DNA from 2 places in the Veillonella atypica genome. Region 1 is predicted to be linked to the other one. Evidence: a T-box and tRNA genes for the amino acid it is inferred to sense, from the RefSeq annotation. Region 1 holds a T-box; the other holds one or more tRNA genes.
The links. A T-box is a leader RNA that pairs with one kind of tRNA and senses whether it is charged. The one in region 1 lies ahead of cysS (cysteine--tRNA ligase), so its partner is inferred to be a tRNA-Cys.
Positions count from the first base shown of each region.

Region 2: it has a tRNA-Cys gene. The T-box ahead of cysS (cysteine--tRNA ligase) is inferred to sense a tRNA for this amino acid. The anticodon was not compared.

Region 1 is NZ_JAPVXV010000001.1:122,365-133,732, forward strand. It holds gene radA (DNA repair protein RadA) at 1-158, shown strand, start outside; gene O3598_RS00585 (PIN/TRAM domain-containing protein) at 229-1,377, shown strand; gene ispD (2-C-methyl-D-erythritol 4-phosphate cytidylyltransferase) at 1,370-2,542, shown strand; gene gltX (glutamate--tRNA ligase) at 2,545-4,005, shown strand; partial or broken gene O3598_RS00600 (bile acid:sodium symporter family protein) at 4,007-4,327, shown strand; T-box leader at 4,547-4,752, shown strand; gene cysS (cysteine--tRNA ligase) at 4,802-6,250, shown strand; gene O3598_RS00610 (Mini-ribonuclease 3) at 6,240-6,725, shown strand; gene rlmB (23S rRNA (guanosine(2251)-2'-O)-methyltransferase RlmB) at 6,718-7,455, shown strand; gene O3598_RS00620 (NYN domain-containing protein) at 7,465-8,001, shown strand; gene sigH (RNA polymerase sporulation sigma factor SigH) at 8,130-8,798, shown strand; gene secG (preprotein translocase subunit SecG) at 8,804-9,040, shown strand; gene rnr (ribonuclease R) at 9,111-11,368, shown strand, end outside.
Region 2 is NZ_JAPVXV010000001.1:330,616-341,983, forward strand. It holds gene O3598_RS01555 (segregation and condensation protein A) at 1-292, opposite strand, end outside; gene O3598_RS01560 (phosphoethanolamine transferase) at 461-2,293, shown strand; gene O3598_RS01565 (2-thiouracil desulfurase family protein) at 2,331-2,786, opposite strand; tRNA gene O3598_RS01570 (tRNA-Leu) at 2,854-2,942, opposite strand; tRNA gene O3598_RS01575 (tRNA-Cys) at 2,959-3,033, opposite strand; tRNA gene O3598_RS01580 (tRNA-Gly) at 3,046-3,120, opposite strand; tRNA gene O3598_RS01585 (tRNA-Phe) at 3,128-3,203, opposite strand; tRNA gene O3598_RS01590 (tRNA-Asp) at 3,209-3,284, opposite strand; gene O3598_RS01595 (MBL fold metallo-hydrolase) at 3,335-3,931, opposite strand; gene O3598_RS01600 (TrkH family potassium uptake protein) at 3,978-5,465, opposite strand; gene trkA (Trk system potassium transporter TrkA) at 5,473-6,813, opposite strand; gene O3598_RS01610 (CvfB family protein) at 6,817-7,710, opposite strand; gene rsfS (ribosome silencing factor) at 7,714-8,076, opposite strand; gene O3598_RS01620 (LCP family protein) at 8,088-9,212, opposite strand; gene yqeK (bis(5'-nucleosyl)-tetraphosphatase (symmetrical) YqeK) at 9,214-9,786, opposite strand; gene nadD (nicotinate-nucleotide adenylyltransferase) at 9,793-10,407, opposite strand; gene O3598_RS01635 (glutamate-5-semialdehyde dehydrogenase) at 10,547-11,368, opposite strand, start outside.

The sequences.
Region 1 (11,368 bases):
CACGCATAGAACAACGAATTAATGAAGCTAAGAAATTGGGCTTTACAAAGTTTATTATCCCAGAAGGGAACTATAAGCAAATTAAGCACGATGATAAGTCTATTCAAATCCGTGGTGTTACGTCAATTGCACAAGCGATGCAACTCGCATTTTCTTAATATATGTTACAGTTCATAGAAGGCTAATTCATTGAGTATAAACTCTATGGTATTTGAAGGAGGTGATGCCATGATTTATGGCATTTTACGGTATGTGATTGCTATCCTTATCGGTACGGCCGCATACGTAGGTATGGACAACTTAGCCCCTATTATTGATCCTTATTTAGTATCTCAATTTGCAAGCTTTGGAGATATGTCGCTCACTGTAGCACGTATTTCAGTTATTGTGCTTGGTACGATAATTGGTATTTTAATAGGCTATTTTATTTCGTCCTTTATTTTAAAACAAGGTTTAGTCATTGCTAGACGATTGGAACGGGTATTAACACATATTCCTAACCAAGAATTGATTGCAGGCACCATCGGTTTATTATTTGGTCTTATTATTGCTAATTTAATTGGTGCAGCATTCAATCAGGTTCCTATCATTGGACCGTATATTTCAATCATCTTAAGTGCCATTTTTGGCTATAGCGGTGTACGTTTGATGGCCCGTAAGGGACCTGAAATGTATCTTAACTATTTAAAGCAATGGAAACGCAGTGAAGCGGGGACTAAAAAAAGTAGAGGCTTCAACATGTTTGGATCTCACAAGTCCAGTGACTCAAATTCAACTGCAAAGTTATTAGATACTTCTGTTATTATTGATGGGCGTATTAAGGAGCTGTGCGCTACTGGGTTTATTGATGGCCCATTGGTAGTTCCTGTCTTTGTTTTAAATGAGTTACAAATTATTTCCGACTCCGCAGATGCGATGAAACGAAATCGTGGCCGTCGTGGGTTAGATATTTTAAAAGAAATGCAGGATGCAAAACTTGTATCTATTGAAATTGTAGAAGATGACTATGATGATCTACACGAAGTTGATTCTAAATTGATGCGATTAGCTTTAGAGAAACAATGGAAGCTTATGACCAATGATTTTAATCTCAATAAGGTGGCTCGTGTACAAGGCATTAAGGTTTTAAATTTAAACGAATTAGCCAATGTATTAAAACCGGTCCTCATTTCAGGTGAATGGATTCGCGTACAAGTAATGAAGGAAGGTAAAGAGGTTCAACAAGGCGTTGCTTACTTAGACGATGGTACAATGATTGTCGTAGAAGATGGTCGTCCATATGTAGGTCAAGAGGTTGAGGTTATGGTTACATCCATTTTACAAACCAGTGCAGGTCGTATGATTTTTGCGCGTGTAGATGGAGGTAAGCATGAGTGAGGTTAGCTGTATTGTATTAGCTGCCGGCGCAGGTCGCCGGATGGGTCATGATGAGAACAAAATCTTCATTAAACTTGGCAATAAATCGATTATTCAATGGACGTTAAGTAATATTGAACAAGTTAAAGCAGTGAGTGAAGTCATTCTCGTTGTTGCTGATGGCGAAGCAGACTATATGAAGCAGCATATTGCATCATTAGGGCTTTCAAAATCAATTAAAATTATCACAGGTGGCAAAGAGCGACAAGATTCTGTGTATGCAGGTTTACAAGCGGTTAGCGATGATATGGATATTGTCCTCGTTCACGATGGAGCTAGACCTTTAGCAAAGCCAGAGTTATTTGAACGTGTCATTGAAGGGGCCAAGACTCATGGTGCTGTGACTATAGGTGTACCATCTACAGATACGATTAAGCGTGTTGATATCGATGGACAGGTTTTAGAAACATTGAATCGTAACGAGTTGATGAATATTCAAACGCCACAAGGTTTTCTAAAAGATATATTCAAAGAAGCTCAAGAAACGGCTAAGCGTGATGCTTATTTGGGGACGGACGACGTGTCCTTAGTTGAATATATCGGTAAAGATGTGTACATTTTAGATGGCGATTATGAGAACATCAAGGTTACGACACCAAACGATATAGCGGTGGCTAAACGGTATTTAGGAATCAAGGAGCAACAGATGCGCGTAGGTTTTGGATATGATATTCATCGATTGAAGGAAGGAAGACCTTGTATTTTGGGCGGTGTTCATATCGAATCGCCTGTTGGCCCCGATGGTCATTCCGATGCAGATGTATTGATTCATGCGCTGATGGATGCCTTACTTGGTGCTGCTGGTTTAAAGGATATAGGCTACTATTTTCCACCGGAAGATGATACATACAAAGGGATTTCTAGCATGATTTTATTAAAACATGTGAATTCCTTGTTGAAAGAAAGAGGCTTAGAAGCCTATAATATAGATATTATGGTTATTTCTGAAACGCCAAAATTAAAGCCACACATCGATACGATGAAGGCTAATTTACAATCTGTTTTAGAAATTCCATTAGATCGCATTAGTATTAAGGCTACTACCAATGAAATGCTTGGTGCCATTGGGCGCCGTGAAGGTATTGCAGCACAGGCAGTAGTTTCCGTATATGAAGGAGAGGTTTAATTATGAAGGTACGTTTTGCGCCAAGTCCAACAGGTCCATTTCATATTGGCGGTGCTCGATCCGCTTTGTTCAACTGGCTATTAGCACGTAAGGAAAAAGGTACGTTTGTACTTCGCATTGAGGATACAGATTTATCTCGTTCTACTCGTGAAAGTGAAGAAAATATTAAAGCATCTTTGCAATGGCTCGGTATGAATTGGGATGAAGGCATCGACGTAGGTGGTGAAAATGGCCCTTATCGTCAAACAGAACGTCTTGATTTGTATAATGAAGTAACACAACGCCTACTTGATGAAGATAAAGCTTATGAATGCTTCTGTACAGCTGAAGAGCTTGATGAAGTACGTCAAGCGCAAATGGAACGCGGTGAAACCCCTAAATATAATGGTCATTGTTGCCATCTTACAGAAGAAGAAAAAGAAAAATATCGTGCAGAAGGTAGAAAACCAACTATCCGTCTTCGCGTACCTTTGAATAAAACCTATGCATTCGATGATATGGTTCGTGGTCATGTATCCTTCGAGTCTAATGGTGTAGGTGACTTTGTAATCGTAAAATCCGATGGTATCCCTGTATATAACTTTGCCGTTGTAATGGATGACCACATGATGAAAATCACTCACGTTATTCGTGCGGAAGAACATTTATCCAACACACCTCGTCAAATGGCTATCTACGAAGCACTTGGTTGGGAAATTCCTATATTTGGTCATATCTCCTTGATTCTTGGCAAAGATTATAAGAAGATGTCTAAACGTCATGGTGCTACATCTGTTGATCAATATAAGCAATTGGGTTACTTGCCAGAAGCATTAGTAAACTTCTTGGCACTTCTTGGTTGGGCTCCAGAAGGTGAAGAAGAATTCTTTACACAAGATGAATTGATTCAAGCCTTCTCCATGGATCGCGTTGCTAAGAACCCAGCTGTATTTGATATCGATAAATTAAACCACATCAATTTCCATTACATGAAAAATTTGAGCGATGAAGAATTATTCCGCCTTTGCTTGCCGCATTTAAAAGAAGTTGGTTTAGCTCCAGATAGCTTGAATCAATCTGATATTGATTGGTTAACATTACTTTGTTCTACATTCCGTGATCATATTAGCTTTGGTGCTCAAATTAAAGATCATGTAGGCATGTTCATGGGGGAAACAGTATTCCTCGAAGAAGGTCATGAAGAAGAGTTAAAGGCAGTGCTTAACGAAGAATCTGCGCCAACTGTATTGAATGCTTTCAAAGAAAAATTAGCAGACATGGAAGAAGTTACACCAGAAGCCGTTAAAAAGGCTATCAAGGCTGTTATGAAAGAAACTGCTTTGAAAGGTAAATTTGTATTCATGCCATTGCGTGTTGCCTTGACTGGTCAAATGCATGGTCCTGACTTAAACAATATCGTTACATTGCTTGGTAAAGAAAAATGCTTACATCATTTAGACAATGTAGGTGCTTTAACTAAATAATGTAATAGCGGTTAACCAAAAACAAATTGCTGAAACAGGTCTCATCATTTTTGTAGCTTGTTTAGTACAAAACTTGAGTGGCTACGTTGTTACATTCTTTATTTGTAAAATTCTTAACATCGATGTATCATCTCGTCGTGCTATGCAAATTGAAGTGGCTATGCAAAACTCTGCATTATCCGTTTCACTAGCGATGAAACATTTCACACCTCAAGCAGCGGTAGCTGGTGCTGTTTTCTCGATTATTCATAATTTTACAGGCTCTATTTTTGCCGGTATTTGCCGCAAACATGATGATAAAGAGAAGTTAGAACAAGCTTAGTCATTAACTTATTAAGTAAATCGTTCTAATAACTTATAATTGATAATATATTTCAATAAAATATACAGTTAAACCGCCATTTTCATAATCCTTAATATGTTTAATTCCCTTGATAAAGGGACATATTCAATGGTTTTGAAGATGGAGGTTTTTCTTGTAATTATTGACATTATATAGCATTATTGGTAAAATTATTTTATATCTTAATATAGGTATATATTAAAAGCTAAGATTGAAAGAAGTACTCTACAACTAACTTTTTAGCGAGAACCGATGGTGGGAGGGTTTAAGGATAGGTAGACGAAATGCATTCATGAGCTGACATCCCGATTATAGGTAGGTTTGTCCGGTGACGCGCCGTTATGCGATGAGTGGGTACTATATTGGTGCCTAACAGAGTGGAACCGCGGACCATCGTCTCTGTATGAGATGAGGGTTCTTTTTTATTTTTCGAATATGGAGGCATCAGTATCGATGAGAGAAATTACAGTTTATAATACAATGACGCGCCAAAAAGAGGTATTTACTCCTGTAACACCAGGTGAAGCAAAGATGTATGTTTGTGGTGTAACACCATATAATCATCCTCATATTGGTAATGCTCGTCCTTTTGTAACGTGGGATGTAATTCGTCGCTACATGAAACATGTAGGATATAAAGTAACGTATGTACAAAACTTCACTGATGTAGACGATAAGATTATTAATACATCTAATGGTGAAGGCGTAGCATGGGACGTAATTGCTAATCGTTATATCGATAGCTATTTTGAAGTAATGGATGCACTTGGCGTAGAACGTGCTGATGTATACCCACGCGTATCTACTCATATCCCTGATATTCTCAAGATGATTTCTACGCTTATTGACAAGGGCTTTGCTTATGAGCTAGATGGCGATGTGTATTTTAGCGTAGAAAAATTTGACCATTATGGTGAATTGTCTGGCCGTACATTAGATGATATGGAAGCTGGCGCTCGTATCGAAGTAGATGGTCGTAAGAAGAATCCTATGGACTTTGCACTTTGGAAAGCTGCAAAACCAGGTGAACCATTCTGGGAAAGTCCTTGGGGCAATGGTCGTCCAGGTTGGCATATTGAATGTTCCGCTATGAGCCAAAAATATTTAGGTGAAGAATTCGATTTTCATGGTGGTGGTAGTGATTTGATTTTCCCTCATCATGAGAATGAAATTGCTCAATCTGAAGGCTGTTCTGGCCATCATCCTTCTGTAAAATACTGGTTGCATAATGGATTCATTACGATTAATTCCGAAAAAATGTCTAAATCCTTGAACAATTTCTTCTTGGTGAAAGATATTTTGGAACAATATAGTCCAGATGCTTTGCGTTACTTCTTACTTAGCACACATTATCGTAGCCCATTGGATTTCTCCGATGAACGCTTAGAAGAAGCAAATAAATCTTTGGAACGATTAGGTACTGCTATCGAAAATCTTTTATATCTTGAAAAATGTGAAGCTGGCCCTTGTGACGATGCTCAACGTTTATTAGAAAAAGCTAAAGAATATGAAGAAGAATTCGAAGCCGCTATGAGCGATGATTTTAATACTGCATTAGCTACATCTAGCATGTTTGGTCTTGCTAAGGAAATTAATATTTACTATCAAGTTGTAACAGGTAGAGAAGGCGTTGTTTGCCAAGATGCTATCGCAGAGGTAAAACGTATCTTTAAATTTATGACAGAGGTTATTGGCGTATTAGAAAAAGCTTGGGAAGGTAATACTGGTGCTGACGCAGCAGAATACGAACAATTGATGGATGTTATTCTCTCTGTTCGTCAAGCATGCCGTGAACAAAAGCAATGGGCTCTTGCCGATTGCATTCGCGATCGTTTAGCTGAAATTGGTATTACTATTGAAGATTCCCCTACAGGAGCACGGTGGAAAAAGCGTGAAATTTAAGCAATTTCAATTTCTGAAACAAGAAGCTATTAAAAAATTAATACTCTTAGATACTAAGGAATATTCTTTTGTATCTAAACCAGCATCTGAAGTATTAGCTTCAGATGCTGTTATGTTGGCCTATATTGGTGATGCTGTATATTCTATGTACATTAGACAACGCGTTGTAGAAATGAGTATTTCAAAGGTTCAGGTTCTACATACATTGGTAACCGAATTTATTTGTGCAAAATCTCAGTCAAAAGTATTGGAACAATTAGAATCAATGTTTACAGATGATGAACAAACAATTGCTAGACGAGCTCGAAATAGTAATGTCAATGTACCTAAGAGTAGCTCTGTACGGGAATATCGAAATAGTACCGCCTTTGAAGCAGTCCTTGGTTTCTTATATGAAACAGGTCAGCAAGATCGACTTAATGAATTGATGAAAGAGGCCTATTCTATTACATTAAGAGGACTTTCACATGGATAATTATATTGTAGGCAGAAATGCCGTAAAGGAAGCACTAAAAGCAGGCCGTTCTATACAACGTATTTTGGTGAGTGATGATAAAGTTAAAACGGGGTTATCTGACATCGTAGGATTAGCAAAATCCAAGGGGGTAGAGGTTCGTCCCACACCTGTTAAACAGATGAATCGATATGAAACGGATGTACCTCATCAAGGTGTCATTGCTTTTGTTAATGCTGTAGAATTCAAAGACCTTGGAGAAGTATTGCAAGAGTCCAATCATGAGAATCCATTGCTTATCTTAACGGATGGTGTAGAGGATCCTCATAATATGGGGGCTATTATCCGTACTGCTGAATGTGTGGGTGCTACTGCAGTTTTGATTCCAAAACGTCATAATGCACCTATTAACGCAACGGTTGCTAAAACATCTGCCGGTGCAGTGGAACAAATTCCCCTTGTTCAAGTTGGCAATGTTACACAAACGATTAAACAGCTTCAAAAGCAAGGATTTTGGGTTCTTGGTGCTCATATGGAAGGTGACCGTACCTTGTATGAAACCGATTTAACGATACCTACCGTCCTTGTTATTGGAAATGAAGGTAAGGGAATTAGTCGTGTCGTAAAAGAAGCTTGTGATTTCCTAGTTACCATCCCTATGTATGGTAATTTAAATTCTTTAAATGCATCTGTAGCAGCTGCTATTCTCATGTATGAAGCAGTTCGACAACGGACTATGAAGGTAAAATAGAGGTGCTACATGTTAAAGGATATTTTAATCGTCGATGGGTATAATGTCATCTTCGCATGGCAAAGTTTAAAAAAACTGGCTAATGAATCCTTGGAACACGCTCGAATGGAATTACGTAATCAGCTTTTAAACTATGGTAAATTTAAAGGCTATGAGGTTATACTCGTGTTTGATGGTAAATATACTAAGTCGATAGCGAGTATCGAAGAAATCACTAAAGGGTTTATAGAAGTATATACCGATGATGGTGAAACGGCAGATTCTTTTATTGAACGAGAAGTATTCTTGCGTCAAGGTAAGTATACTAATGTATACGTCGTTACTTCTGACGGGGCTGAACAAAATCAAATATTAGGCTCTGGTGGACTTCGGATTCCAGCAAGAGAATTGCAAAATGATATGCGTCTTGCCAAGCAAGAGGAACGCTTGCAATATACACATAAACATCATCGTGACCAAATGGTACTCAGGAGAAATGAGGTATATGACCACTTAGATCCCGATGTGGCTAAAAAATTAGAAGCTATACGGAGAGGTACAAAGTAAGCACAACAGATAGACCTGCTGTAGTAGTATGAAGTACATTCTATTTCATAAATATTGCAGAACATATATAATTCAAGTATAATAACATATATTGGTATTTCTACAATATGTGATTGTATGGAGGACCTATGAACAATTTTCATATGCAACAGTCCGATTACAATTTCAAAGAAATGACTGATGAGCAAGTTGTGGTCATAGCTCAACAAGAGCAAAATGAGTTTGCAATCGACTATATAGTCAATAAATATAAAAATTTTGTGCGCGCTAAGGCGCGTACCTATTTTCTTGTAGGTGCCGATCGAGATGATATCATTCAAGAAGGCATGATTGGCTTGTATAAGGCTACTCGTGATTTTAGACATGATAAATTAGCCTCTTTTCGGGCCTTTGCAGAACTATGTATTACACGGCAAATTATTACGGCCATAAAATCTGCGACGCGTCAAAAACACGCACCACTCAATTCTTATATTTCTTTAAATAAACCTGTGTATATAGAAGAGTCTGAACGGACCTTGTTAGAAATGCTTTCATCAGCACGAAGTACAAATCCAGAGGACCTCATTATTAGCCAAGAAGAGCTAGATGATATAGAAAAAAACATAGGACATATTTTAAGTGATTTAGAGTGGCAAGTGTTAGAAGGCTATTTAGATGGTAAATCATATCAGGAGATGGCAAAAGGTACTGATCGTAGCATCAAGTCGATTGATAATGCTTTACAAAGGGTTAAACGTAAATTAGAGAAGTTTTTGGAACATCGTGTATTAGATGCTCCTACACAGGAAGGATGACTATTGTGACAAATTTTTTGATGGTTTTAGAAATCATTGTGTCCATTTTATTGATTGTTGTTGTAATTGCTCAAACTAGTAAGAGTTCTGGTATGGGCGGCGCCGTTTCTGGTGCGGCAGATTCTACATTCGGCGGTAAAGAACGCGGCTTAGATGGGTTCTTATCTCGCTGTACAATCATTTTAGGTATTATCTTTGCTGTATTGAGCTTAGTTCTAGGGGCAATGATTAACCAATTCTAATTTGAAAGCCTGCCTAGCAGGCTTTTCTTTTTTTCAGCATATATAAATATTATGCAAAGGAGGTGTTTATATGAAAGAAAAAGTGTTAGCGTTTTATAAATCTATTTATCCCCATACGTATCATATCGATGATGCTGCTATGGATTGTCATATTAAGGGCGGCCGTGAATTGGATGCCTTTATGGATGCTGCTAGAGAACTATTAAAAGAGGGGCGCTTAAGTTTTATACGAAAAGATGTATATGCCTATAATAATGATACAGAATTTATTGAAGGTATTTACAAGGGATATAGAAAATCCTTTGGATTTGTTATTACTGCTCCTGATGAAGAGGATGTGTATATAGCAGAACAAAATAAGGGCACTGCTATGCATAATGATAAGGTTCGTGTACGTATTATCACATCCCGAGATTCACGCCATAAACGAGAAGGCGTTATAACTGAAGTCATAGAACGAGCTAATGAAACTGTTGTAGGTACCTATGACAGACAGCATTCCTTTGGATTTGTCATCCCTGATGATGAACGATTGGGAACAGATATTTACGTTGACTTACATAATACCTTAGATGCTCGTAGTGGTGCTAAGGTGCTTGTAAAAATTATCAAATGGCCAGAAGGCGATAAGAAACCAGAAGGTGTCATTACAGAAGTATTGGGCTACAAAGGGGATGTAGGCCTTGATATCAACTGTATTATGGCTAATTATGACTTGCCATTTTCCTTCCCAGAAGATGTTGTGAAAGCGAGTCAACATATCAATACGACCATTACAGATGATCCAAAACGTTGGGATTTACGCGATGTGCCAATGGTTACTATCGATGGTGAAGATGCAAAAGACCTTGATGATGCAGTCAGTGGTCGTAAACTTGATAATGGTAACTATGAACTAGGTGTACATATTGCCGATGTAAGTCATTATGTAGTGTCACAAAAGGCTATCGATAGAGAAGCCTATAAACGCGGTACATCTGTCTATCTAGTGGACAGAGTTATCCCCATGTTACCAGAGGTACTATCCAATGGTATCTGCAGCTTAAATGCTGGCGAAGATCGGTATGCCATGACCTGTATGATGGAAATTGATACACAAGGTAAGGTTGTTAATTATCGGATTCAACCATCTATCATCCATGTGAATCGCCGTTGCAGTTATAAAGAGATTTATAAAGCATTAACCGAAGATATTATTCCTGATGACTTGGCACCTCTTATGCCGATGATTCACAATTTATCCGACATCGCAAAAACTTTAAATGATATGCGTCGTCGTCGTGGTGCACTGGATTTTGATTTCCCTGAATATAAGGTGCTTTTAGATACGGAAGGCACACCATTGCGCATTGTACGTCGCGACCGGACATTAGCGGAACGACTTATTGAAGAGTGTATGCTTATTGCAAATGAAACGGTAGCTACTCATCTAAAGAATACAAACCGTACGAGTGTATATCGTATCCATGAAACACCGAGCGAAGAAAAGATGAGTATGTATCAAAAGGTACTCAATTATTTAGGGCAAGATATTCGATTACATCTTGATGAATTAGAGCCACGCGTATTCCAACATATTTTAGATGCTGTTAAGGGCACGGATATTGAACAAGTGGCTCAAATCATGACATTGCGTTCCATGCAACAAGCTAAATATAGCATCGATAATGCAGGTCATTTTGGGTTGGCGTCGAAATGCTACACACACTTTACATCGCCTATTAGACGATATCCAGATCTCATGGTACATCGCTTATTAAAAGCTGATATGGGATGGACTGATGGATATGCAAACCGCGATACTAAAACAGAATTTTTAGAACGTGCGGCTGTCCATTCTTCAGAACGTGAACAAGTGGCTGTAGCTGCTGAGCGCGACACAGTCGATTTAAAGAAAACCCAATATATGGTTCCATTTATTGGCGAAGTCTTTGAGGGTAAAATATCTAGCATCACATCCTTTGGTATGTTTGTAGAGTTAGATAATGGTATCGATGGTCTTGTTCATATGAATATGATGACTGATGATTACTATTTTTACGATGAAGAACATTTCCTATTAGTTGGCAAGCGCACGGGTCAAATCTATCATTTAGGTGATACGGTAACGGTGACATTGGTGAAAGCTGATGTAGAAAAACGTCAAATCGATTTCGTACTTGGCGAAGTGGATAATCTTATGAGAATTCAAGAAATGATGAAGAATTCCGAAGGTTATGTAGGGGTAAGAGAAAAGAAACCGTTTGGGCGTTCTGGTATCTCTAAACAATCTAAACGAAAAGGCAAGGGACATAGCAAGTCTTCTAAACGAAGAGAACGATATTCTGG
Region 2 (11,368 bases), 210 kb from region 1:
CTACTAACTTAGCCACTAATTCATCTCGTGGATCTTCGCTTTCATCTGGTTCCGGTTCAACCTTAGGTAATAGCATACGGGACTTAATTTGTAATAATGTAGATGCCATTACAAGGAATTCACTACTATAATGGATATCAAAATGATTCCAATTATCTAGGTATTCTAAATACTGACTTGTGATTTCAACGATTGGGATATCCGTGATTTCAATTTTATGTTTTTCAATTAAATGTAAAAGTAAATCGAGAGGTCCCTCGAATACATCCAATTTATAATTATAGTCCCCCATGAATCCCCATTCCTTAACGATACTATTTCATAACTATATAATTATATCGTAAATCGAAAATTTCTTCTACGTTCACCATATATAATTGTATTTTTTAGTATTCTTTGTTATCTTATAATGTAAAGAAAATTATATATTTGTTGTAATCTCCTTTAGAAAGGATACATTATGTTGTCATCAATGAAATCATTGATTCAAAATCCTATTTTGCGTTTTGGCATTATAGGCATAGTGCTCTACATTGCACTATTTTTTATTTATGAACCAGTTACATTAGGTCTAGATGTTGAGGATATTACAATCCTTGCGGTACCGACCATGGTTGGTATGTTTTTATTCCAATACTTTATGAGTTGTACCGTATTTCATCGTGCGTTCTTAGGATATGGTTTAGTAGGCTTACTATGGGGACTCACATTTCCATTATTATTTCATTGGTCTTATGTAAAACCTCTATATTTCTATGAGTTTGCCAATGATTTTCTATTCGGCTTACTTCTATTTATGGGGCTTTCAGGTATCCAATATTTGGTAACCCAAACGGGACGTCTACAGAAATTAACATCAGCTATACTAGCTTTATTCTCTTCGTTCCTTAGTCTTATTCCATTATTACAAATTGGTTATTATATAACCACCTGGCACTGTTTAACACCAGCAAGCCTATTGGCTGTATACATGACAAATCCTGAAGAAGCCTTTGGATTCTTAAAAAATGCTGCTGGTATTCCTGGCCTTATCGCTATCGTCATAGGCCTTATTTTATGGACACTCTTTCTATATTGGTGCAACCTAGGTATGAAACGAGTTGTCGATTTTAATACAACACGTCCTTTGCGATTAGGTGTACTCATCGCATCCATGGTAGCATTTATCGTATATGTACCATTCTTCTTATTTCCTCAAACATGCATCGTAGCCAATTGGACGGCTGCTGGTAATTATGTTAAAGAAATGCAACAATACAACGATAATCACCATCTTGTATTTGATTCATTCAATTTGGATACAAAGGATACGACACCTACTAAAACGCCTGGAACTATCATTCTCGTTATCGGCGAATCCAGTTCCCGTGATTATATGAAGGTCTATAATCCAAAATTCCAATACGATGACACACCTTGGCAAGAGGATATGCGCGATCACAATAAAGATTTTATCTTCTTTAATCATGCGTACTCTTCCTACGTACAAACAGTACCAACATTAGAACGTGCCCTTTCAGAGCGCAATCAGTATAACGACCGACCATTCTTAGATTCTGCTAATATTTTGGATGTAGCTAAAAAAGCAGGTTACACCACATCGTGGTTCAGTAACCAAGGCGTATTTGGCGAATACGATACAGCTATTTCTTTGATGGCTAAAACGGCGGATACTACAAAGTGGGCTCACGAATCCTATGGCTTCTCTGATTTATATGATGAAGCATTATTGCCATTGTTAAAAACAGCTGATCCAAGTAAAAATAATTTTATCGTAATTCATATTATGGGCAGTCATATTTATTATAATGACCGCTATCCGCATGAATTCAGTAAATGGAAAAAAGGTCCCAATCCTGAAGGTATCGAGGCTTATGCTAATAGTCAGCTCTATACAGATTGGTTGTTACAACAAATCTACACCTATGGTAAAGATAATTTAAATCTTCAAGCTATGGTTTACTTCTCTGATCATGGTGAAAGCGTTGACAAGTCCCACAATCCAGACACCTTTGATTTTGTGATGACTCACATTCCATTCTGGATGTACTTATCGCCTCAATATCGTGCAGCATATCCTCAAACGGTATCAGCACTCGATAGTCATGAACATCAATATTTCACAAATGATTTATTATACGATACATTAGTTGGTCTCATGCATGCACCAAACAGTCGTTACGATAAAACAAGAGACTTTAGTAATAGTGCTTATCGATTTAATTTACACAATTTAACAACACTATTAGGTGAACAGCCATTAACAAATGACCCAGTTAATGCAGGTCAATAACATACACTAATACAACAATAGCGACGATTGATACATATCAATCGTCGCTATTGTACTTTATAAGGTCCTGTACATTCTTTTCTGTATAGATTTGTATATTATGTTGTAATAAAAGCTCAGACGTAACACCAACCCCATTTACGAGGGTTCTAGTAAATGTACCATCATATATTTCACCATATCCACAGCTTGGACTCTTAGCCTTTAGTAAAGCACACAAACAATTTTTATCTATAGCAATTGCTAAAGCTAATTCTGCACCCCGTTTAAATTGTTCTGTAACATCTATACTATTTCTCGTTTGGACTCGATCACCTATCCGCTCCGCTGGGGGTCTTGGTGTTAAAAGTCCACCCAGTACCTCAGGACATACTGGTATAAGATTATAGAGGCTCTTAAGTTCTTCCAAACAGTCTATTTTGTTATGGTTACCATCATAACGGCAACAAACACCACAAAGACATTCACTAATCAACAGATTCGGTTTACTCACGTTATATACCCACTCGTAAATACAGTTAAAATTATATACAAAAAAAGACTAACCGAAGTTAGTCTAATGGTGCCGAGGACCGGAATCGAACCGGTACGGTTATTTCTAACCGACGGATTTTAAGTCCGTTGCGTCTGCCTGTTCCGCCACCCCGGCATGGGTAACGATTTTGTGGAGGCGGCACCCAGAATCGAACTGGGGAATAAAGGTTTTGCAGACCTCTGCCTTACCGCTTGGCTATGCCGCCATATAAAATTAGTGGAGCGGGAAACGAGATTCGAACTCGCGACCCCCGCCTTGGCAAGGCGGTGCTCTACCGCTGAGCTATTCCCGCATGTACATGGTGCCTCAGGACAGAATCGAACTGTCGACACACGGATTTTCAGTCCGTTGCTCTACCGACTGAGCTACCGAGGCATGAATGGCGACCCCGATCAGATTTGAACTGACGATCTTCGCCGTGACAGGGCGACATGTTAACCGCTACACCACGGGGCCGTATCCAAAGTACTTGCTTAGTATATCTGTTATCAGAGTTTTTGTCAACACTATATGTGTAAATTCTTGATGAAGTTTTTTTCATCTCCCAAAATAGTGCTCTCCCTATGTCCAGGTTCTACTAATAATGCATCATCTAACTCCATTATTTTACATAAGCTTTTACGTAAAGCTTCAGCATTGCCATTATAGTTATCACTATTCCCCACATTTTGTTTAAAAATAGTGTCACCTGTAAATAGATGACCTTCTATTTCAAAACATACTGAACCCGCACTATGACCCGGTGTATGATACACCCGTATATGAAATGGTCCGATATTTAGTATACCTTCTTGCAAAGGAATACATTGAGTGAACATTTTTTTCTTGTATACACTTGGTCGACGACGAATCAATTGCAATAATTCATGATCTCCATCATGTAGATATGCAGGTATATTATAATGTCCACAAATATCATCAAGAGCCGACACATGGTCACAATGACCATGTGTTAATAAAACCGCAATTGGTTTAGAATCTCCTACCATCTCAATTATATGTTTACTATGAAATCCAGGGTCAATTATGAGAGATTGATTGTCTTTTTTTAATACATAACAATTTGCCTTATACAAGCCTAATGGGCGTTTTATTATTTCCATTATACAATCCCTCCCCCATAACTAATGCAGTATACAATATAAACTTCTATAAAATTCTATATCGTTTTGTAGTATCTTTTTTAATAAAATACCCTTCCCAGAATTGTGGATGAAGCATGACTAGAATCGTAAATAATTCCAAACGACCTAATAGCATATCTACAATAGCCACACCTTTTGCACCTAATGGCAATAATGCAAAAGAATCAGTTGGTCCATAACCACCAAAGGCTAAACCTACATTACTTTGGAATGCGGTGACTATTTGGAGTGCATCACCTGTAGATAAACCAAAACATGTCATAAGAAATACGGATATAACATAAATCATTAAATATAGAAATATAAATTGTTGCGTCATATGCACCCATTTATCTGGTAATGGCTTTCCATTGATTCGTACAACTTGAACCATATCTGGATGTATGGCTTTTCTCAAATAAATGATACTACTCTTAATTAATATAATGAGACGAATAATCTTAACGCCACCGGTCGTAGATCCACTACACCCTCCAAAAAAACTGGCTATAAATAACATCATTTGAGCCGCAGCAGGCCATAAATCGTAATCAGATACAGCAAAACCACTGCCCGTTTGTATTGATACTAAGGTAAAGGCTGCATCTTGAAAAACTTGTCCTATATCCATAGAATTAGATTGAAAATATAAGGATATAAAGGTGATAAGAATACCAATAACTAATACAAGCCAATACATACGCGTTTCAAAATCAGAGAATAACGCTGAGAATCCTTTTTGAATTACATTATAATATACGGCAAAATTTCCACCTGCAATGACCATAAACAGTATAAATACAACACATATATATGTATTTTGACTATATAAAAAAGTACCTGCAGTAGTTGGTGTCAATCCACCAGTAGCAATAATAGAAAATGCATAATTCAATGCATCAAAAGGATCTATACCACCTAAACAAAGCATGATAAAACAGATGATTGTAAATATTACGTACAATGTCCATAATTTCGATGCTATAGATTGAATCCGTGGTAACACTACACCTGGTTTTGGCACAGATGCCTCAGCATTGAAAAAATGCGCAGCATCAGCACCAAGATTACGTAAGAATGATAGAATCAACACAATGATTCCCATACCGCCAATCCAATGCATTAATCCACGCCACAGTATGAAAGACTTAGGTATGCTATCAACATCAGAAATAACTGTAGCACCAGTAGCGGTAATACCTGACATAGATTCAAACAGCGCGTCCATCGGGTTAACTAATACACCAGATATTATAAAGGGAAACGCCCCCAATAACATTGTTAAAATCCATGTTGAGCTAACCACTAAAAAGCCATCTCTCAAGCTAAAGGTTTTACTCTTATTTCCACCAAGTACTAGTAGACCACCGAGCAGTATGGATAATATAGCTGTAATACAAAAGGACCAATATGCAGTTTCAAATAGAATACTATATATAAATGGTATAACAAGAAAAGCTCCAAAAATATAGAGTAATTTGCCTACCAAGGACATGACAATCTGTATACGCATATAACCCCTACGTTAAATAATTCAATAATTTAGTAACAGATTCAGGCAATGAGAATAGTACAATATGATCCCCCACTAACAGCTCTGTATTCCCCCGTGGAACAATCGCTTCATCACCGCGGAGTATAACACCAACTAAGGCTTTACCAGGTAGCCGAATATCTTTTAGTTGTTTACCTGCTACGGGAGATTGTTCTGTAATAAGAATCTCTATAGATTCAGCCTTGCCACCTTCAAAAGTAGATATGGAGACAACGCCTTCTCCACTTCGAACAAATCGTAATATTTGTCCTGCAGTCATTAGACGTGGTGAAAATACAATATCTATACCGACTTGTTCCATGAGCATAATATATTCAGGACGTCCCACACGAACAACGGTTTTAGGTATGCCCATATGTTTCCCTACTAAAGCAACTAAAAGATTTAATTTATCATCATCTGTTAAAACGATAATAACATCATTATCGGCTACTTCTTCGGCTTCTAATAAATCAAAATCCGTACCATCCCCATTGATGACAATGGTTTTATCCACTTGTGCAGCCAAGGCTTCACAACGCTCAATATCCTTCTCAATAACCTTAACAGTAAATCCTGCTTTTTCCAATAAGATAGCTAGATTACGACCTAATAAACCAGCGCCTACAATAACAGCCCGTTTATGGAAGGTTGCATGATTAGAAAACCATTCTTGTTCTACTTCATTAATACCATCTTTTAAACCTAAAAAGAAAACACTGTCATTAGGTAATAGTATGCTTTCACCATGAGGTATAATCATTTCACCTAATCGTAAAATGCCAACCAATAACACACCTTCTGGAAAAGTCAACTCTTTTAAAGGTTTATTTACGAGCGGGAATGTACTATTAATTTTAAATTCCATTAAACGTACAGCGCCTTGACCAAATTCTTCTACGTCCAAAGCGGATGGTGTTTCAATAATATGAAGTAATTCTTGCGCCGTAACCATTTCTGGATTAATGAATAAATCAACACCTAATCGTTCTTTCATATGATCGTCCATATGATCAACGATATTTGTATCCCTCACACGTGCTACAGTAGATGGAACACCTGCTATTTTAGCTACCGCACAAGATAACATATTAACTTCATCTGAATCGGTAACTGAGATAAACATCCCCACATCAGATAAGTCAATTTCATTCAATAACTGAATGTCACTACCATTACCGCATACTAAACTAACATCCAATGTATTTTCAAGATTATGGATACGCTCCTGTGAACGGTCTATAAGATATACGTCATGATCATCTTGCACCAGTCTTTCACATAAGGAATAACCGACCTTACCAGCACCTACTACAATAATTTTCATAGCTTAGTCCTCTTGTGAATTTGGGGTCCATTGTTTACCAGTTTCTGTCAACAATGTCCAACCATCTTCTTGTACTACAAGTCGGGATTTCATTAAATGACCTATAGCTCGTTTAAATGCAGCCTTGCTGATGTTAAATTTATCCTTAATCAACATGGCTGATGATTCATCACTATAAGGCATTTTACCGCCTCGTTGTAATAGGTATTCCATAATAATCTGGCCATCAGAGATTAACGCTTTTTCTTTAATTGGACGCATAGACACATTAATACGACCATCTTCACGTTTGAACGTAACACGAGCCTCTACCATTTCTCCAACATTTAATTTGCGTGTCATTTCTGAACGATGCAAAAAAGCAATCCATCGCTCAGGGGTAATAAAAAAGGCTCCATCACTAGTCAAATTGTAAATAGCACCACTTACTTGTTGTCCTACAACAGCATCGGTAGCAGCTTTAGAGGCGCGTCTCATCTCATCATCAACGTCCATAGAAACGGCCATACGACCAGATTTATCGGTATATAATTTTACCCATACCTTTTCCCCTACTTGAGGTCTGCCACGCATTTCAGCGTGAGGCATAAAAATCCCCCGTTCAGTACCAACCTCAACGAAACAACCAAAATTGGTTACATTAATAACCTCAACATAACCAATTTGACCGACCTTCATAGCAGGCAATCGCATGGAGGCTGTCAAACGGCCCTTAGGGTCACGATATAGAAATACCTCTACATCATCACCGATAGCAACTGGCGAAGTTTGTTGATCCTTATGTAGCAAGATATCATCATTTGTATTTCCCGTTTGACCGTCAAGGAAAGCGCCATGATCACTAGTGCGTAGAACACGCAGTGTAGCAATGGTATTTTCCAATAATTCGCTAGCCATAGATTATTCTCCTTCAAAAGGAACACGTCCAGCATCGTTCCATAAGGCTTCTAGTCCATAAAATTCACGAATTTCATCGTTACCAAACACGTGACAAATAATATCGCCAAAGTCCAATAATACCCATTCACCTTCGCGATATCCTTCACGATGGAGGACCGTCATACCTTGTTCTGCTGCTATATCCTCAATTTCATCTGCAATGCTTTGAGATTGTTTAATATTATTGGCGCTTACAATCATAAAATAATCGCCTAACATAGAAACACCTTCCAAATCAAGTATTTCAATATCATGACCTTTCTTATCATAAGCCGCTTGTGCAAGCGCTAAAACATGTTGTTTAATTTCTTCTTTTTGTTTCATTGTATCTCCTATTATTCTTTCTTCTCTGGTTCTGAACCTGGTTCTGATGGTTTTACACGTGTGCTTTGTTCTGATTCTACTGCAACAGGTGCTTTTTTAGTTTCAGGTGTAGAAACAAATTGACTTAAATCTTCTGGTGCCAATGTCCCCATTGTAATTCCCACTAAGCGCTGAGCTTCAGTTGGATTTACATGCCAATACACGACGTCATTAATTTTTTCTTTTTCACCAGGCAAAATATAAAAATGAATATGGTCTTTATCCATTTGACCGATAGAACGCATTAATTTAATAGCATCCCATGTAGATATATTACTTTCATAATGACTCCATAAACGCCATATATGCCAAGCTTTTGTAATAAACCAAGTATCTTGTTCCCGATCAACCCATAATTTCAAGAACCGTTCTTGTCGTTGAACACGTCCAAAATTATCATTATTTTCGTCTGTGTAGCGTAAATATGCTAATGCATTATCACTATCTAAATTTTGATAGCCTCTGCGTAAATCTATATCTTTACTACCAGTTTCAGCATCAACATGTTCCATATTCTTTTCTACGTAAAACTGTTGACTGCCTAAAACATCACTTGTTTTTTTGAAAGCTGCCTCATCAACGACAACATAATAAGGTATGCTGATATGGAATATATCCTCTACAACGGCTTTCGTTAGTTCAATATTACCTTCTGCATACATTTGATTTAACATAGATGCAGATTTTTGGTCTCTACTTTCAATTTTACTATTGCTAGGAATACCAATTATATCCATCGTATTAGTATTCATATTAATAGACATGAGGAATAATGAGTCAGCTTGACTCGGATTATTTTTATCTCGCCCTACAATTAATACATATACTGGCTTGTCCAATGCTTTCTGTTCTACATTAACCGTATCAGTATGCTTAGGTTCACTGGATTCTTCAATCTCACTTGCAGTATCAGTTTGTGTTACTCGATGATATACATAACTGATTCCACTATACATACCCCAACCGATGCCACAAATAACAGTAAGTGCTAACACGAATGCGATGATTAGACGGCCCCATTGGAGCTTATTTTTTTTCATCTGACGTTCTCGACGTCTTCTACGACGACGAGCTCGCGCTTTTTCACGTTCATCCATTCTAGGCACCTCCTTTTTTCATATGCTGTATAAGATCATTACGGCTAATAATAGTAAGAGGATAAATAGTATCATTACTATCTATTAAATGTCGAATGGTCATATCAAATCCACACAATACTCCGGCATCAAGAGACTGTTCTGCAGCTGCACGAATATCGTTTACGCCAGGAAAATTACGATTAGGCTCAATATAATCAGCTAAAAATATAACTTTATCCAATTTTGACATGCCCACTTTTCCAGTTGTATGAACACGTATTGCTTCTAATACTTGTCGATTAGTAATACCATAATGAGTATTCGCTAACACCATACCTGCTAAACCATGTAATAAAGCACCGCTATGTAACATATCAACATCACAGGCCAAATCTGCAACTAAATCTTGCATTTCTAATAATGGTAATTCTTTAGCACAGTCATGTAACATCGCTGCTAACCGAGCGTCTTCTACATTAGCCCCATATTTTTTAGCTAAATAAATCGCTGACTCTACAACACCTAAGGTGTGTATAAAACGCTTTTTACTTAATTTATTAGACAAGTCGGTTTCAATTTGTTGTATATCCACCTTTAATTATTCCTTCCGATAAATATCATATTTTTCAATATATTGAACTACACATTTTGGTAACATATATCTGACCGTCAAACCATGTCGCAGTCGGTCCCGTAAATAAGTAGCAGATAATTTCATTTCTGGTACATTCATTAAATGGATTCTATCCTTAGCTTTGGGACCTAATAAATCTAAAGTTGTATCAACAACCTGAGATCCATCAGGCCTCATAGCACCAATAAAATGACAATGCTCTAATAATTCATCAATAAATTTCCAATTAGGTAAATCTCGTATTGTATCTGTACCAGCAATAAAGTAAAAAGAAACAGAATCTCCATATATTTTTTTGAAATGATGAATAGTATCAATTGTATAGGAAGGCCCTTCACGACGCATTTCCACATCGGATATTTCAAAATACGGGTTATCTGCTACCGCCGCAGACGTCATGGCATAACGATGCTTAGCATCAATAACATCATTATGTTTATGAGGAGGTATTCTGGCAGGAACAAATATAACCTTTTCTAATTGAAAGCTTTCCCTTGCTACTTCTGCAATCATTAGATGTCCTAAGTGGATAGGGTTAAAAGTTCCGCCTATAATACCAATCCGCCGTTTCTCTACCATATATAAGTCACACCCTTTATGACTATAATACAAATCAAGATAAATAATGCTAATGCTTTTACATACGATACCCACTCATAACGACCTTTTGGGGTCTTAATATAACGATAATAGGCTCGTATCAAATAATATAAACGCATCACGAACGAATTTGTCCTGTACCAAATACAAAATATTTATAGGATGTTAATGCTTGTAATCCCATTGGTCCACGAGCATGGAGTTTTTGTGTACTAATGCCAATTTCAGCACCAAATCCAAATTCAAAACCATCTGTGAAACGTGTAGACGCATTATGATATACAGTAGAACAATCGATAAGATTCATAAAATGCTGAGCGGTTTTCATATTATCTGTTACAATCGCTTCAGAATGATGTGTCGTATATTGATTAATATGTGAAATAGCCTCATCCACAGATGATACAATAGCCACATTTAAATCAAGATCATTATATTCTGTACTAAATGAGTGCTCATCAACAGCAATCCCCTTGACAATCTGTAATACATCTGGTGTACCGTGAATCATTACATGATGGAGCTCTAATTTAGAGTCTAATGCCAACAGAAATTTGGGAGCAATAGATTTATGAACCAATAGGGTCTCCATAGAATTACATACAGATGGACGTTGTACCTTTGCATTCACAGCAATATCAACAGCCATGTCAATATTAGCTTCAGCATCAACATAGGTATGACAGACACCGCTTCCCGTCTCTATAACGGGTATCATACTATCACGTACAACCCGTTGTATTAATCCTGCACCGCCACGTGGAATCACTACATCTATATAACGGCGTTGTTGTAGCAATACACTTACAGCTTCACGATCTAATACTTCTACTAACTGGATAGCTGCTCTTGGTAAATCATTGGCTTCTAATACATCTTGCATAATGGATACGATGACGCGATTTGTACGGTATGCTTCCTTACCACCGCGCAGAATAGT